DNA from 2 places in the Amycolatopsis sp. NPDC114503 genome. Region 1 is predicted to be linked to the other one. Evidence: riboswitches for the same ligand, from Rfam matches in the RefSeq annotation. Region 1 holds a riboswitch; the other holds the start of a gene.

Evidence for each region. Region 1 has a riboswitch for ZMP and ZTP ahead of folP (dihydropteroate synthase). Riboswitches for the same ligand answer to the same signal wherever they lie in the genome.
Region 2: linked by a shared signal. The riboswitch ahead of ACZ7OI_RS05725 (serine hydroxymethyltransferase) and the one ahead of folP (dihydropteroate synthase) in region 1 are both predicted to bind ZMP and ZTP.

The regions. Positions count from the first base shown of each region.
Region 1 is NZ_JBVKDT010000001.1:1,018,919-1,027,623, forward strand. Features, by position in the region: gene ACZ7OI_RS04995 (PQQ-dependent sugar dehydrogenase) at 1-1,315, shown strand, start outside; ZMP/ZTP riboswitch at 1,395-1,485, shown strand; gene folP (dihydropteroate synthase) at 1,511-2,362, shown strand; gene ACZ7OI_RS05005 (threonine ammonia-lyase) at 2,359-3,333, shown strand; gene ACZ7OI_RS05010 (3-hydroxyacyl-CoA dehydrogenase) at 3,406-4,923, opposite strand; gene ACZ7OI_RS05015 (TetR/AcrR family transcriptional regulator) at 4,970-5,650, opposite strand; gene ACZ7OI_RS05020 (nitroreductase family deazaflavin-dependent oxidoreductase) at 5,776-6,222, shown strand; gene ACZ7OI_RS05025 (hypothetical protein) at 6,224-6,418, opposite strand; gene ACZ7OI_RS05030 (hypothetical protein) at 6,488-7,051, opposite strand; gene ACZ7OI_RS05035 (response regulator transcription factor) at 7,209-7,961, shown strand; gene ACZ7OI_RS05040 (sensor histidine kinase) at 7,936-8,705, shown strand, end outside.
Region 2 is NZ_JBVKDT010000001.1:1,162,405-1,171,109, forward strand. Features, by position in the region: gene ACZ7OI_RS05665 (hypothetical protein) at 1-354, opposite strand, end outside; tRNA gene ACZ7OI_RS05670 (tRNA-Thr) at 482-555, shown strand; gene ACZ7OI_RS05675 (hypothetical protein) at 650-1,513, opposite strand; gene ACZ7OI_RS05680 (TetR/AcrR family transcriptional regulator) at 1,551-2,135, opposite strand; gene ACZ7OI_RS05685 (SDR family NAD(P)-dependent oxidoreductase) at 2,223-2,924, shown strand; gene ACZ7OI_RS05690 (SRPBCC family protein) at 2,930-3,397, opposite strand; gene ACZ7OI_RS05695 (SRPBCC domain-containing protein) at 3,530-3,961, shown strand; gene ACZ7OI_RS05700 (ArsR/SmtB family transcription factor) at 3,951-4,286, shown strand; gene ACZ7OI_RS05705 (hypothetical protein) at 4,390-4,836, shown strand; gene ACZ7OI_RS05710 (GreA/GreB family elongation factor) at 4,884-5,342, opposite strand; gene ACZ7OI_RS05715 (TetR/AcrR family transcriptional regulator) at 5,465-6,052, shown strand; gene ACZ7OI_RS05720 (gamma carbonic anhydrase family protein) at 6,072-6,590, shown strand; ZMP/ZTP riboswitch at 6,639-6,726, shown strand; gene ACZ7OI_RS05725 (serine hydroxymethyltransferase) at 6,748-8,016, shown strand; gene ACZ7OI_RS05730 (RNA polymerase sigma factor) at 8,057-8,705, opposite strand, start outside.

The sequences.
Region 1 (8,705 bases):
GACGTTGACGGTTCCGTTTACTGATCACACCGACTCTCGGATGGAATTCACTGCGACTGTTACCGATAGTGCGGGAGTGCAGGCCAGTAAGACCTATGTCGCTTACCCGCGCCAACATCGGTTGACGTTGGCGGGTACGCAGCCCGCCGCGTTGAGCATCCCGAGCGAGGGTGGCGTCAGCAGTGCGATGGTCACTGAGGGCGCGACGTTTGACGTGACTGCGGCGTTGGTCGGCACTGACGGGGTTTCCAAGTTCACCGGTTGGCAGGGCGGCCCGGCTACCTCCTCGTGGTCGATCACCGTTGGCACCGGCGATATGACGCTGACTGCCAACTACGTGACGGCGATCGACCAGCGGTATGCGGCTGAGCCCGGGCTGCGGAGTTTGCTCGGTGCGCCAACGGGTTCTGAGGTGGTGGACGGTCCGGTGCGGTATCGGGTTTATGCGAATGGGCGGTTGTACTGGTCCGCGGCTGCCGGGGTGCACGAGATCGGCGGGCAGATCCTGGACCGGTATCTCGCGATCGGCGGGCATCAGGTGTACGGGCCGCCGGTGACCGATGAGACTCGGACTCCGGACGGGGTGGGCCGGTACAACCATCTGATCGGTACGCCGGGCAGCCAGGCCGCGTCCATTTACTGGACTCAGTCCACGGGGGCGCATTCGGTGCAGGGGCAGATCCGGGCCAAGTGGGCTGCTCTCGGCTGGGAGCGCGGAGTCGGGTATCCGACCACCGACGAATCCGGGACTCCCGATGGAGTCGGACGGTACAACCACTTCACCGGCGGATCGGTTTATTGGACGCCGACCGGTGGTGCGCATCAGATCGGCGGGGCTATCCGGGACAAGTGGGCTTCGCTGGGTTGGGAGCGCGGGCTCGGCTACCCGACTACGGACGAGTCCGGCACGCCGGACGGAGTGGGGCGGTACAACCACTTCACTCTCGGCAGTTCGATTTACTGGACGCCGTCTGCCGGTGCGCATCAGATCGGCGGGGCTATTCGGGAGAAGTGGGCCTCGCTGGGATGGGAGCGAGGGATGGGGTATCCGACCACCGATGAAACCGGTACGCCTAACGGGGTTGCGCGGTACAACCATTTCACTGGCGGCGGTTCGGTTTACTGGAGCGCGGGCACTGGGGCACACATGGTGCAGGGCGAGATTCGCAAGCGGTGGGCCGCGCTCGGGTGGGAGAACGGGTATTTGAAGTTGCCTACCTCGGACGAGTACCCGATCAGCGGGGGTGCCCGCAGTGATTTCCAGGGCGGCTACATTATTTACCGGAATGGGGCCGCGACGGATTATCGCTGGTGAATCGTTTGAGCGGCGGCCGTCGGGGCACCATCTCCCGACGGCCGCCGGTAGCTCCGCGATCGCATTTCTTGCTACTCTGTCGCTAGGCCGTGACTGGCGTGTGAAGATGGATCACCATCGGGGAGCGGCCTCGTCCACGTGACGTCGTGCCGTACGCCTGGGCTCTTAGGGGATCGAGATCCGGGAGACACGGCGATGGTTCACCATCTGGCTTTTTCGGGAGAGTCCTGGCACCGGCCCCGGCTGGTGGGAATTGTCAACGTCAGCGCGGACTCGTTTTCCGACGGCGGCAGATTCCTGGCGCCGGCGAACGCGCTCGCGCAGGCTCGCCGATTGCTGGCGGCGGGCGCGGACGTCGTCGAACTCGGCCCCGCGGCGAGTCATCCGGGTGCCGAGCCGGTGACCGCCGAGGAGGAGGTACGGCGGCTGGAGTTGGTCCTTGACCCTTTGGTCGCCGACGGCATCCCCGTGTCGGTCGACTCGTTCCAGCCCCGGACCCAGCTGTTCGCCGCCGCGCGCGGCGCCGCGTTTCTCAACGACATCCAGGGATTTCCGGAACCTGAACGGTATGCGGAGCTGGCCGGTACCGGATGCCGCCTCGTTGTCATGCACTCGGTGCAGCGGCGGGGACCCGCGACCAAGGTGCGCACCGATCCGCGGACGGTGCTGACGGCGCTGGAGCAGTTCTTCGACCAGCGGCTGGCCGCGCTCCAGGCAGCGGGGATCGACCGCGAGCGGCTGATCATCGATCCAGGGCTCGGATACTTTCTCGGCGCCACGCCGGAACCGTCGCTGGCGGTCCTGGCCGCGCTCCGCGCGATCAGGAGCCGATTCGGTGTCCCGATCATGGTCTCGCCGTCCCGGAAGTCGTTTCTCCGCGCGATCACCGGACGTGAGCTGGCGGAGATCGGACCGGCCAGCCTGGCCGCGGAACTGTACGCCGCCAGCCACCGCGTCGATTTCATCCGGACTCACGACGTCGCCGCGCTTCGGGACGCACTCACCGTCCTCGCGGCTTTGGACCAGTACGCAGGAGCCAGCCGATGACGCGCCTCGACACCGCTCGGATCAAAGCTGCTCGCGAGCGGATCGACCCTGCTTTCCTCGACACTCCGCTGTATCGCTGCGAGGCGCTGGAGCGCGATCTCGGATGCATGGTGAGCATCAAGCTCGAAACGGCGAACCCGGTCCGCAGCTTCAAGGCGCGTGGCACCGAAGTGATCGCTAGTGCGCTCGCCGGCAACCGTGCCCCCGCTGCCGTGTGCGCGAGTGCGGGAAACCTTGGCCAAGCACTGGCTTGGTCCGGTCGTGGCCGTGGGCTCGACGTCACCGTGGTGGCCTCCCGCTTCGCGCCCGCGGCCAAGCTTGAGCGCATCCATGCGCTGGACGCCAGGCTGGAACTGGTGGACGGCGACATCGAGACGGCGCGCGAACGAGCGGCGGCCATCGCGCGGCACGACGGCATCCGGCTGGTCGAAGACAGCCTGGACCTCGAGACCTGCGAGGGCGCGGCAACCATCGGCCTCGAACTGGCGGACGCCGGGCCCGCGTTCGACACCGTGCTGATCGCTCTGGGCGGAGGGGCGCTGGCCACCGGGGTGGGACACGTGCTCAAGGAGCGCGCGCCCGAGGTCGAGGTGATCTGCGTCCAGCCGCTGGGCGCACCGGCGATGACGCGCTCCTGGCACCAGCGGCGCGTCGTCTCGACCGACTCGACCGACACCATCGCCGACGGCGTCGCCGGCCGGTTTCCCATTCCGGACGTCCTGAACGACCTCCTTCTCGTCGCCGACGACGCCGTCCTGGTCCAGGAGGCGTCGATCATCGCCGGCATGCGGCTGCTGTTCGATCGCGCCGGACTTGTCGTCGAACCCTCGGCCGCGCTCGGCGTCGCGGCGATTCTCGAAAACCGCGACCGCTTCGCCGGACGGCACGTGGTCACCGTCGTCTGCGGGAGCAACGTCGATGCGGCTGCCTACTGCCGCTGGATCGGTGCGGATTCCGGGCACCAGCCTTGAGGGAAGCTGGGCGCGGAAGGAGCCGGTGGTGGCAGCATTCCGCGAAAGTACTGCCCACCACCGACAAAAAACTCAGGCCAGATCAGCGGGACGGGTGCCGGTGGAGGCGAGAGGAAGGCCCAGCGCCACCCGTTCCGTCAGCCACCCGCTCGGGCGGTAGCGCGGGTCCCCGGTGGCGCGCAGGAGGCCGTTCAGGATTCGCAGGACCTTTTCCGGGCCGACCAGATCGCCCCACTCCAAGGGGCCGCGAGGGTAGCCCAGGCCTAGGCGTACGGCGGTGTCGATGTCCGCGGGGGCGGCCAGACCCTGGTCGGCGATGTAGCAGGCCGTGTTGATGATGGAAGCCAGAAGGCGTTGTGCGATGGGCGCGGCACCGTCGCGGACGACCGTTACCGGGGTTCCGGTGGCGGCCAGAGCGCCCCAGGCGGCACGGCCATAGTGCGGGTCCAGTCCAGAATGGACAGACATGGTGAAGCGCGATTCGTAGCCAAGGGCATCGACACCGACGACGCGCTCGGCGGGCAGTTCCAGTTGCCGCGCAGCCTCCACAGTGGACTCCCCGCGCAGGGTTACCAGGAGGACCGTGTCGGGGTAGGCGTCCGGGACGACGTCGACGCCTGCCGCGGACAGGAGGCGGCCCAGGCGTTCGTCTGCGGCGTAGACCGGCTTGGAGGGCGCGGGCGGGGCCGAAACCTCGGGGGGAACTTCTTGTTTTCCGTCGGTATAGCGGTAAAAGCCTTCGCCGGTTTTGCGGCCGAAGAGGCCGGCGGCGACGCGTGGGCGGGTGAGCCACGACGGGCGCAGGCGCGGTTCTGCGTGGAAGCCGCTCCAGATGCTTTCCAGTACCGCGTGCGAGACGTCCAGCCCGGTGAGGTCCAGCAGCTCGAACGGGCCGAGCTTGAGGCCGAGGACGTCGCGCGCGACGCGGTCGATCTCAGCGGGAGAAGCGAGGGACTCGGAAAGGATTTGCAGGGCTTCGGTGTTCAGGCCGCGGCCCGCGTGGTTGACGAGGAAGCCGGGGGCGTCCTTCGCCAGCACGGGTTCGTGGCCCCAGCTGCGGACTAGTTCGAGCGCTTCACCCGGCAGCCAATCGGCGGTGCGGACGCCGGGGATGACCTCGACCAGGCGCATCAGCGGGACGGGGTTGAAGAAGTGCAGGCCGACCATGCGCGTGGGGTCAGCGATCCCGGCGGCGATTTCGGTGACGGACAGCGAGCTGGTGTTGGTCGCGAAGATCGTGTCTGGGCCGCAGACCTTTTCGAGGCCGGCGAAGAGGGTTTGCTTCGTTTCCAGGTCTTCGCGGACGGCTTCGATCACCAAATCCACGCCCTCGGCGGGCGCGAGGGGGCCGTCGACCGGGACCAGGCGTTCCTTAGCCGCGCGGCCGGCCTCCTCGGTCAGTTTGCCCTTGGCGACCAGCCGGTCGACCATCGCGCTGACGTGCTCGATCGCCGCGTTGACCGCTTCCGGTTGCACATCCGCGAGTTCCACGGTGGCTCCGCCGGTCGCGGCGAGCTGGACGATGCCTCGTCCCATCACACCGGTGCCGATCACCCGGATCCTGCCGACCCGTCCGGCCCATCCCGTCACGTCGAACCCGCCTTTCGTTCTTGCGCCACGGCGAACTTACCCCGGGCTACAGACCGACGAAGTCCGCCATCTGCCCGATGAGGTGCTCGAAGTACGCATCGGCGGGGTCGACGCTGCCGACGTACTGGCCGAACAGCTCGAAATTGAGCGCGCCGAACAGCTGTGTCCAGGCACCGATGGCACGCATGACGACTTCGGCTGGCGCGTCGATGTCCAGGGTCTGGGTGAGCTGATCGGCCTGCGCGCGCAGTTCGTCCGACATTGGCGCGGTGACCGCGGGCTCGTGCGGATGTGCGTCGCGCAGCACTGCGACCAGCGAGAACGCCACTCGCCCGGCGGGTCCGACGGTGTCTTGCGGAGCTTGGTAACCGGGGATCGGCGAGCCGTAGATGAGCGCGTACTCGTGCGGGTTCGCGCGGGCCCACTCGCGGGTCGCGCGCCAGATGGCTCGCCAGCGCGTACGCGGGTCGCCGGTGTGCGGGTCGGCTTGTTCGGCGGCCTCTCCGACGGCGTTGTACGCGTCGACGATCAATGCGGTGAGCAGGTGATCTCGGCTCGGGAAGTACCGGTACAGCGCCGACGAGACCATCCCCAGCTCACGAGCGACCGCGCGCAGGGAAAGTCCGAGCGCGCCGACCTCGGCCAGCTGGCGGCGGGCCTCGTCCTTGATCTCGCGGGTCAGCTCGGCGCGGACCCGTTCGCGGGCGGTCCGGGGTGCGGCAGTCATGCGATCAGTGTGCCTCGGTTGAGAGCGCTGCGCAAAACCGAGAGCACTGCTCTTGACAGGCGGCGACCTGGCAGTGTTCACTGTTCACAACAGAGAGCACCGCTCTCGAAGACCGAGGAGGACCCATGACCAGCACTCGTTACGTCGAACCGGGCAAGTCGACCGCGGCGTTCAACGGCCTCGTCCGCTGGCTCACCAAGCGCGGCGTCAGCGTGTGGGGCAGCCGGGTGCTGGGCGTTCGCGGCCGCAAGTCCGGCGAACTGCGCGAGATCCCGGTGAACCTGCTGCCGTTCGAGGGCAAGCAGTACCTGGTGGCCGCGCGCGGCGAAACCCAGTGGGTGCGCAACCTCCGCGCCGCGGGCGAGGGTCAGCTGACCGTCGGACGGCGCACCGAGACGTTCACCTACCGCGAGCTGTCCAACGAGGAGAAGCCCGCCATCCTGCGCTCGTACCTCAAGCGCTGGGCGTTCGAGGTCGGGGTGTTCTTCGACGGCGTCGACGCGAAGGCTCCGGAGGAGAAGCTGCTGGAGATCGCGCCGGGCTACCCGGTGTTCGAGATCTTCACCCGGTGAGTCAGCGCGTGCGTTTCCGGAACGTCGTGGCCGCGACGAGGACCACGCCGACCAGGAACGCGACGAGTCCGATCAGGAACCAGAGCTTTTGGCCGGTCATGAAACTGCCGGTCAGCACGCCGACGCCCTGCAGCACCCAGACAGCACCGACGAGCACCAGCACCACACCGCACGCCAGCGTGATCCACCGCTTCACGACAGCCTCCTCGCTCGCTGTGAAGGACCCCTTGAGGGAACCAGATTCCCTCAAGGAGCCCTTCACGGACTACCCGCGGCGGCGAGGTTGTCCGTTGCCGAACTGCTGCGCTTCGCCGAGAGAGGTCGCGGTGGCCGTGGCGCCCTGGACCTTCGCGACGACGGTGACGTTGTCGCCGGACTTGGGCGAACCGGTCTTGGCCGTCGACGAATCCAGCGTGTAGCTCTGCTTGTAACCGTCCTTGCTCGTCAAGGTCACCGAGGTGGCGCTGAGTTCGGTGATCGTCCCGGTTTGCAGGCGTTCGGTCACGTACCCGCCGGCCGGATCCGCCACCACGAAGTCGCCGTGCAGCGCGTCCCGCAGCGCGGCCATCCCGCCCATGCCGCCGCGCCCGGCGAAACCGCCGGGTCCGCCCGGACCGCCGAATCCACCGGGACCCTGCTGCTGCGCGGTCGCGTTGTTGCCGCTGGTCCCCGCCCAGATCGCCAGTCCGCCGCCCACCGCGATCACGACCGCGACGCCCGCCGCGATCGCGGTTTTCCGGCCCGACCACGCCTTCCCCGGACCGCTGCCTCCGGATGCGGGAGCAGGCTGCTCTCCCCAGGTCGCGCCCTGTGCTGGATCGGTCGTCATGGTCTCCTCCGGAACGTTCGAGCTGGTTGTTCCCGAGCGTCGGGGCGCGCGCTGTGCGGAACCTGTGGCGGACGTGGGGGACACCTGTGCACCCATGCACAGGAAACGCACAGCCGGGGCACAGTTCGATCTGAAGACGGGCCCCGAAGATGGCACCATGAGCAGTGTGAACGCCGCATCTGCCGGCCGGGGCAAGGCCGAACTGCGCCGCGCGGACGGCAGCCCGGTCCGGGTGCTGGTCGTCGACGACGAGTCGACGCTGGCCGAACTCGTGTCGATGGCCCTGCGGATGGAGGGCTGGGAGGTGCGCAGCGCGGGCACCGGGGCCGAGGCGGTGCGCGTCGGCCGCGATTTCCGTCCGGACGCCGTGGTGCTCGACGTGATGCTGCCCGATTTCGACGGGCTCGAGGTGCTGCGCCGGATGCGCGCCGAAACGCCGTATCTGCCGGTTCTTTTCCTCACCGCGAAAGACGCGGTCGAGGACCGGATCGCCGGGCTCACCGCGGGCGGCGACGATTACGTGACCAAGCCGTTCAGCCTCGAAGAGGTGGCGTTGCGGCTGCGCGCACTGCTGCGCCGGGCGGGCGGTGTTTCCGGGTCGACCGGGTCGCAGCTCGTGGTCGGCGACCTGACGCTGGACGAGGACAGCCGCGAGGTGCACCGCGGCGGCGACCTGGTGCCGCTCACAGCGACCGAGTTCGAATTGCTGCGCTACCTGATGCGCAATCCGCGCCGGGTGCTGTCGAAGGCGCAGATCCTCGACCGCGTGTGGAGCTACGATTTCGGCGGCCAGGCCAATATCGTCGAACTGTACATTTCCTATCTCCGCAAGAAAATCGACGCCGATCGGGAACCGATGATCCACACCATGCGCGGCGCCGGATATGTCCTCAAACCCGCCGCGGGCTGAGCGCCGCCGCCCGTGGTCGTTGCGCCGCAGGCTGATCATGCAGCTGGCGGCGCTGCTCGCGCTGGTCTGTCTCGTGGTCGGCGTGGTCACCGAATTCGCGTTGAACAGCTTTCTCGTCGGGCAGCTCGACCAGCAGCTGGCGGCGGCGAGCGATCGCGGGTTCCGCCACGGCGTGCCGCGCCCGCCGATCAACGGTTCCGGCAAGCTGCCGCCGGATCCGCTTCGCGTGCTCGGCCAGCCCGAGGGGACACTCAGCCTGACGGTGCGCAACGGCGTGGTCAACGGCCAGGTGATCGGTCCGTTCGGGCTCATCCAGCTGACGCCGGAACAGGACCGGGTCCTGCTCGTGCTCGCGCCGAACGGCCAGCGTCGCACGGTCGAGCTTCCCGGGAATCTCAATAAATACCGCGTGGTCGCGACGTATTCGCCGCGCGGGGAGTTCACCGTGATCGGGTTGCCGATGACCCGGGTGACGGAAACGTTGTGGCGGCTGGGATTCATCTTCGGCGGCGTCGCGCTCGGCGGCATTTTCGTCGCCGGGTTCGCCGGTGCGGTCACGATCCGGCGCACGATGGCTCCGCTGGACCGGCTCGCCGCCACCGCTTCCCGGGTGTCCGAACTGCCGCTGGACCGCGGCGAGGTCGCGCTGTCCGAGCGAGTGCCCGAAGTGGACACTGACCCGCGAACCGAGGTCGGCAAGGTCGGTTCGGCGATCAACCGGATGCTGGGCCACATCGCCGAGGC
Region 2 (8,705 bases), 140 kb from region 1:
GATCGACTTCTCGTAGGCCAGGTACGCCTCCGAGTTCGCCGACGCGCTGGACAGGCCCATGCCCGCCTCGAGCGCGGACTGCTTCGGCAGCGTCTGTCCGAAGCCGGGAAGGATCGTGCTCGTGGTGACCGAGTTCGGCAGCAGCCGCAGGACGCCGAGCGCCGTGCCCGCGTCGCCGACCGCGTGCCCGAGCGGCTGCGGCCCGACGGGCGCGGACGCGGGCGGCTGCGAGGGATTGTTCGGCTGCGGGATCGGCGTCGTCGGAATCTCCTGCGCACCAGCCGGCGCGGCCAGGAGCAGCAGCAACGCGGCAGTGGCGGGCAGCGCCAGCGCACGGGGCAGTCTTCGCTGCATGTGCCGGGTCCTCCAGATGATCGCCGGGTCGGGGAGTGAGACCGAAGTCATAGGAGCCTAACGACGCGGCCCCCGCAAGGTGACGCACCATGCCTCCGCTACACTGATGACCGTCGCACAGCGGCATGCCGCCTTAGCTCAGTCGGCCAGAGCGATTCACTCGTAATGAATAGGTCGGGGGTTCGATTCCCCCAGGCGGCTCCGCAGGTCAGGCCCCATCCGAAGCAGTTCGGATGGGGCCTGACTCGTTTCGCGGGCAGCTGCTCGGCTTCCCCGAATTCACCCGTTAGGGGAGCTAGCTCCGTTCCGCGAGCAACTCCAGCCCGCCAGACCCGAGCCGCAGCACTGACGGCACCAGTTCCGTCGTCTCGTACGGCGAACCGAGCGCCTGCTCCCGGACCGTGTCCGCCAGTCCGGAGCCCTCCCTGGCCACGTACATCTCGTCCGGGCAGGGCAGGCCGACGATCAGGTCTCCGGTCCCGAGATGCGGCGACAGCTGGGCGTGCAGATCGGGCAGCGCAAGCGCGGACGCCGCCAGTTGGTTCTCCCTGGCCAGTGAGACCAGCACGTCCTCGCCCGAACTGCTGACCTCGAACTTCAGCCCGCGGACCAGACAGCCGAACCCGACGTCGAACAGTTTCTCGAGCGGCGCGCCCATCTGCTCCTGCTCATGCCGGGTGATGTGCTCCATCCCGATCTTGCCCGCGGGAGTCCGCGACACCACCGCGAGCGCGACCGACAACTTGCCGGGCACGAGAGGGCGGTGCGGCAGTGCTTCGAGCAGTCCGCCGCGCGGTGAGGACGCGCTCCAGAGGATCGGCAGTATCTCCTCGGCGCTTTTCCGCTGCTCGGTTTCGGCCATCACCGCGCGGGCTTCGGCGAACGCGCGGTCCCATTCACCGTGAGCGGGCCGGGTGAAGCTGTAGGTGCACTCGGCCTTCCGGAAGTTCTTGGCCATGAATTTCTGGTCGGCCGCGGAGGGCTGCCATTCGCTGTACACCGCCAAAACGGCGGACCCACGCACTTTGTGCTGCTGGCGGACGCTCGTCCACGCCTGCTCGACGGCGTCCTCGGCCTGAGTGGGCGCGCTGGCCAGCACTGGTTCGGGGAGGCCTTTGATTCGGAAGACTACGAGGTTCTGGGAAACGTCATCGTTCATCGGATTCCCCTGGGGGAAAAGGATCTTCGCATGCTTCCTAGCTACCACAACCGGCGCGCAGTCCGGCGAGGCTGAACGAGAGCGTGCGCCGCCACGCGTCCGGTGTTGCCTCAACGGTCTCGCGCACGATCAGCGCGTTCGTGAAGATCAGCAGCATCAGATCTTCGGGCGTGACATCCGCGCGCAGGGTTCCGGCCCGCTGCGCGCGTTCGAGCAGTCGTACCGACTTCGCGAGTTCGGCCGTGCACCGCGCGGTCAGCTCCGGCGCGTCCTGGAGCTGCCGGCTGACCGCGTCCCGGAACGCGGGGTCATCGGCTTGCTGTTCGCACAGCACGGTCACGTAGGTGACGAACGATTCCCACGGGTCGTCGACCGCCTCCGCGCGACGCATCGCCTCGGCCATCCGCTCGGCGACTAGTTCGGGCATCACCGCGTCGATCAGCCCTTCGCGCCCGCCGAAGCGGTTGTAAAGCGTTCCGGCACTGACGCCCGCCCGCTGCGCGATCTCCTCCAGCGGCACCGCCAAACCCTTCTCCCGGAAGGCTTCCGCCGCCGCGGCGAGGAGTCGCTCCTGGTTTCGCCGCGCGTCTCGCCGCAGCGTTGGCTTCCCCTCCGTTTTCACCAGGTCATCGTAGGTCCGGGCGAGAAAGTTGACAACGGTCTCAACTTGGCGCCAAAGTTGAGACCATCGTCAACTTATGGAGGTTCCGTGTCGAAAACCCTGGTCCTGCTCGGTGCTGGCACCGGCCTTGGCCCCGCGATCGCCCGGCGCTTCGGCCGCGAGGGGTTCCGGATCGCCCTCGTCGCGCGCAACCGTGAACGGCTCGCAGCCTTGGCTGATCAACTGGGCGCGGAGGGCATCGAAGCCGCGGCGTTTCCCGCGGATCTCGCGCGTCCGGCGGAGATTCCCGCGCTGGTCGACGAAATCCGCAACCGCTTCGAGCGGATCGACGTGGTGTCGTACTCGCCGTTGGACCTGAACGGTTTCACTCCCGCCGCCGACTTGACCACCGCGACGGCACAGCGGCTCCTCGACCTGTACTTCCTCACCCCGATCGCTTTGGTGCAGGCCGTTTTAGGGGAACTGCGCGACCGCGGCGAGGGCAGCATTCTGATCAGCCAGAGCGTCTCGGCCACCCAGCCCGCTCCCGTTCTCAGCGGCATCGGCCCGGCGATGGCCGCGACCCGCAACTACCTCCAGAGCCTGGCGGCGGAAATCTCGCCCGACGGCGTGCACGCGGCGACGCTTCAGATCGGAGCCATGATCCAGGGAAGCGCCGTCCACGCCGCTCTGCTGTCCGGAGCCATCGAGCCTAATTCCGAGTTTCCGGAGATCGACCCGGCCGACATCGCCGAGACGCTGTGGGAGATGCACGTCAAGCGCGACACCTCCGATCTTCAGCTCCCCTGAGGGAATTACTCGGCAGGCTGTCCTTCCGGAGCCTCCGATTTCGGGATCGGCTTGCCCGTGCCGGTGGTCAGCAGCGCGTGCAGGCTGGTGTTGACGCAGCTCGTCCAGCCTCGGGAGCAATCGCGGTAGCAAGCGCTTTCCGGGGTCAGGCCGTGGTGGGTGAAACGCAGCGTCGTACCGGCTGGGCCCGGCGTGAGGTCGAAGGTCATCCGGGTGTCGGTCCATTCGTCGTGCTGGTCGATGAAGGCGATGTACGCGTCTTCGACGTGCCAGGCGATCCGGCGGCCGGGCACGAGTTCGGTGACCCGGATCCGGCTCGTCGGGATGCTCTTGTCGATGAACGAGAACGCGTCGCCGACCTCGGTCGCGGTGCCGGTGATCGACTCGCTGAACCAGGCCCGGACGTCGGTGACCGCGGCGAAGACCTCTTCGGGGGTGCGGTCGACGGTCAGCTCTGTGGTGAAGGAGTTCATCGGTCTTCCTTTCGGCAAGTAGTGCAACTGAACTCGGCAAGTAGTGCAACTGAACGGTTGCGACACTATGGCAACCAGATGGTTGCGTCAAGGGAGTGTGGTTGCCTAGGCTCGGCCCGGAAGGAGCACGGCATGGGGTTTCCCGACCGCATCGAGCGGACGGTCGAGCTGGCGCAGCCGCCTGCGGCGGTGTGGACCGCGCTGACCACGGCCGACGGCCTGCGCGCCTGGTTCGGCGACGAGGCCGAGATCGACCTGCGTCCGGGCGGTCTCGGGCGGGTCGCGTGGATCGGCGAACGCACCGCTGAGATCCGGGTCGAACGCGTCGAGGAGGCCGCGGTGTTCGGCTTCACCTGGCAGGTCGACGGGATGCCGGAGGGCGACCCGCGGCGTACGTACGTCGAGTTCACGTTGCAGGCGCGCGACGGCGGAACCCGGCTCACCGTGGTCGAATCCGGATTCGCGCAGCTGCCGGACAGCCAGTACCCGGCCACCTACCGCTCGCACCTCGAAGGCTGGGCACGGGAACTCGAAGAGCTGGCGGCCAGTCTCGATGCCGGCTGATTCCGAAGCGGTCGCCGAGCAGGTTTTCGCCGCGCTCGCCGATCCGACCCGGCGCGCGATCCTCGCCGAGCTGGCCGCGCGCGGTCCGGCGACGGCGACGGATCTCGCGGCCCGGCTTCCGATCACGCGGCAGGCGATCGCCAAGCACCTCGGCCTGCTGTCCGACGCCGGGCTGGTCGCCGCGGAACCCGGTGAGCGGCGCCGCGTGCGGTACCGGCTCGATTCCGCGCCGATGCGGGTCGCGCAGCAGTTCCTCACCGCGCTCGCCCGGGACTGGGACGGTCCGCTCGCGGCGCTCCAGGCTCATCTCGACCGCGGAGAATGACTCGCGATTTCACTCATGTGAGGGACCGAGTCGGCCGACTGGCCAGCGGCAAAGGGCCGGAAGAACGAGGGCGCGCCGCGCCGGTCCCGGTTGACTGGAAGCCATGAACAACGTGCGGAACAAGGCGGTACTGGCCGCGACCGGGATCGCGGCGCTGGCCACGGTCGCGTCGTGCGGCGTCGGCGCCTCGATCGAGGAGAAGTCGAACGGCCATGTGAAGACGGTCTCCTACGACACCGGAAAACAGGGCAAGGCCAACCCGGACGCCCGGCTTCCGTCGTGGGTGCCCGACGACGCGAAGTCGGTCACCGAGCTGATCCGCACCACCGGTTCGGAGCGGATCCTGCGCTACCAGCCGGGACCGTCGGGGCTTCCTTCCCTTTGCCAGCCAGGAAAAGCTGAGGCGAAAGCCCCGACGCTGAACGCGGACTGGTGGCCCGCGGGCGAGCACAAGCGGATGGACAAGGACTGCGGCGGCTGGCATGTCGCGGTCGAGAACGACGGGGTTTACGCGTATCAGGCCGAAACGGTGGCCGGCGCGGACAAATGACAATGGCCGCCCCGGAAACCGGGGCGGCCATTGTCTGTCCTATGTGGTCAGTTGGCGGGCGGGGTCAGCTTCAGCACCGTCGCGGTGGCCTGTCCGCGCGGGGTGCGGTAGCTGATTTCCTCGCCTGCCTTCGCCTTCGACAGCGCGATGCCGAGCGGGCTGTCCGAAGTGATCGCGTCGGCGTCCTCGCCGGGAAGGGTCACCACGGTGAACTCTTCCTCGTCACCGTCGGAAAAACGCAGCGAAACACGCGTGCCGTCGGGAAGCAGCGAGCTGTCGTACGCGCCGTGCTCCAGCTTCGCGGTGACGTCGGCGATCTGCCGGTCCAGTCGCGCCGCTGCCTCGGCGCGGTCGATCACGTCCGCCTGGTCGGCGGCGTCCCCCGTGCGTTCCTGCTCGCCCGGCTGCGGCGCAAGCGCCTCCCGTTGCGCGCGCAGGTCCGCGATTTCCTTTTCCAGCTGACGGCGCGCCGCCTCGCTGAGCCCCTTGTCCCCTGAGATCACCATGCCGGGCATTGTCCGCTGCGCGGACCGGGGTGGCCAATCCGGTTTTTCACCCGCCGGAAGACGTTGGGACGACTGGCCTAGGATTCAGGGCCGCCGTCCTGACAAACGTAACGAGGATCACCGTGAGCGCCGTGCCCGGCCGCAGCACCCAGCTGTCGCCCAACCAAGTGCAGAAGCAGGAACAGATCGTGGAGGCGGCTCGCAAGGTCCTCGCCCGCGAGGGGCTCGCCGGCTGCACGGTACGCGCGATCGCGGAGGCCGGACCGCTCACCAAGAGCGCGATCCACTATTACTTCGCCGACATCGACGTGCTCATCGACCGGGCGATGGCCGCGCACATCAACGCTTTCGCGGCAAATCTGCGCAAGGTCGCGGACAAGCACTCCGACCCGCGCCGGCGGCTTTTCGCGGTGACCGAGGCCTACCTCGCCGAGTTCGCCGACCACCCGCGCGGCGCGTTCCTCTGGTTCGAGTACTGGGTCGCCGCGGGCCGGGCGCAGCATCCGCAGGCGATCGACGCCATGCTCACCTCGATCACCGAGCTGCTCGTCGAACTCCTCGCCCCGCTCGACGTCGACGACCCCCGTGCCCGCGCCCGCTCGCTGCTGAGCTACCTGCTCGGCGCGGTGGTGCAGCAACGCGTCCGGCCGCGGTCGTCCGCGAGCCTGCGCGGCGACATCGAGGCGCTCTGCTTCGCCGGATACCGCTGACGCCGCTTAGGCTCCGGGCATGCCTTTGTTCTCCTTGGACGGCGTCAGCCCGCAGGTCCACCCGGACGCCTGGATCGCCCCCACCGCCACCCTGATCGGCAACGTGACCGTCGAGAAGGACGCTTCCGTTTGGTACGGCGCGGTGATCCGCGCGGACTTCGGCCCGATCATCATCCGCGAGGGCGCGAACATCCAGGACAACTCGGTGATCCACTCCGGACCCGAGACGACCGAGGTCGGTCGCAACGTGACCGTCGGGCACCAATGCCTCGTGCACGACTGCACGGTCGGCGAGCAGGCGTTGATCGGCAACGGTTCCACGGTGCTCGACCGCGCCGTGATCGGAGCGCGCGCGTTCGTCGCCGCGGGGTCGACGGTCACGCCGGGCACCGAGGTCCCGGCGGAGATGATCGCGATGGGCAGCCCGGCCAAGAAGTTCGTGGAACTGACCGATTCCGCGCGGGTGTGGGTCGACCACAACGCGGCGGTCTACCAGGAACTCGCGCGACGCCACCGCGGCGGCCTCGAGCAGGTCTGAGCCGGGTTCCCACGGACCGGAGGGGGCTGGCGGAGTGCACTAAACTGCTTCCGCAGCAGCGACTGGCGCCATTCAAGAGGTGGAGCACCACCGGGGAGCGACGACGAGGCCGGCACCGCGCGCCTGGGTGAGGGCCACTGCAGAGCCGGAGTACGCCATGACACACCAGCCCGCCTTGTCCGCACTGTCCGCGGCGGATCCGCAGATCGCCGGTCTCGTCGAGGACGAGGCGAAACGCCAGCACGACAAGATCCGCCTGATCGCGTCCGAGAACTACGTTTCGCAGGCGGTGCTCGAGGCCACCGGCAGCGTGCTCACCAACAAGTACTCCGAGGGCTACGCCGGCAAGCGCTACTACGAAGGCCAGCAGTTCATCGACCAGATCGAACAGGTGGCGATCGAGCGAGCGAAGGCGGTGTTCGGCGCCGACCACGCGAACGTCCAGCCGTACTCCGGCTCCCCGGCCAACCTCGCGGTGTACCTGGCGTTCGCCAAGCCGGGCGACACTGTGCTCGGCATGGCGCTGCCCGACGGCGGCCACCTCACACACGGTTGGAGCGTGTCCGCCACCGGCAAGTGGTTCACGCCGGTCCGCTACGGCGTCCGGAAGGAAACCGGCCGCGTCGACCTCGACCAGGTCCGCGACCTCGCCCGCCAGCACCGGCCGAAGCTGATCTTCGCGGGCGGCACGGCCATCCCGCGCACCATCGACTTCCCGGCGTTCGCGGAGATCGCCCGCGAGGTCGACGCCGTGCTGGTGGCCGACATCGCGCACATCGCCGGCCTGATCGCGGGCGGCGCGCACCCGTCGCCGGTCGGCCACGCGCAGGTCATCACCACGACCACGCACAAGACGCTGCGCGGTCCGCGCGGCGCGATGATCCTTTCCGACGCCGAGCACGCCAAGGCCGTCGACAAGGCGGTGTTCCCCGGTCTGCAGGGCGGTCCGCACAACCACACGACGGCCGCCATCGCGGTCGCGCTGGGGGAGGCGCAGCAGCCGTCGTTCTCCGACTACGCGCACACGATCGTCGCGAACGCCAAGGCGCTGGCCGAAGCGCTGGTCGAGCGGGGTTACGACCTGGTTTCCGGCGGCACGGACAACCACCTGCTCTTGATCGACCTGACCAACAAGGCGGTGCCCGGCAAGCCCGCCGCGCAGGCGCTGGACCGCGCGGGCATCGAGCTGAACTACAACACCGTGCCGTTCGACCCGCGCAAGCCGTTCGACCCGTCCGGCATCCGGCTGGGCACGTCGGCGATCACCACGCGCGGGCTCAAGCCCGAGCACCAGGTGCAGGTCGCGGACTGGATCGACCGGACCGTGACCGCCGCCGCGGCGCAGCAGGACGGCGCGCTGGACGCGATCGCCGCCGAGATCCGCGAGTTCCTGCAGCCGTTCCCGATTCCGGGCTACAGCGAGTGAGGTCGTGAGTGGCGAAGCCGGTTAGAACCGGCTTCGCCACTCACGAGCTTTTGAGCTGGGTGTTGAGCCGCGCCGCCTGCCGGGTCAGGTGGTCGCGCTCGGCGAGGTTCGGTGCCTTCTCCGCCGCCTCGCGGTACAGCTGGGCGGCAGTGGCGAGGTCGCCGTCGCGTTCGTGCAGGTAGGCCGCCACTGCGGCATGCCGGGGCAGTTTGTCGTCCAGTTCCGACAGCGCCTTCAGCCCGGCGCGAGGTCCGTCCGCCTCGCCGACCGCGACCGCCCGGTTGAGCCGGACGATCGGGCTGTCGGTCAGCGCGAGCAGCTCGTCGTACCACTCGACGATCTGCACCCAGTCGGTTTCCTCCGCCGCGAGAGCGTCGGCGTGCAGCGCGGCGATCGCGGCTTGGGCTTGGTACTCGCCCAGCTGGTCGCGGGCCAATGCCGCCTGCAGGATGTCGACGCCCTCGGCGATCAGCCGGGTGTCCCAAACGCCGCGGTCCTGTTCGGCGAGCGGCACGAGGCTGCCGTCCGGCTTCGTCCGCGCGGCCCGGCGCGCGTGGTGCAGCAGCATCAACGCGAGCAGACCGGACACTTCCGGATGGTCGAACCCCGCCGCGAGCTGCCGGGTCAGCCTGATGGCCTCGGCGGCGAGGTCGAGTTCGCCGGAATAACCCTCGTTGAACACCAGGTAC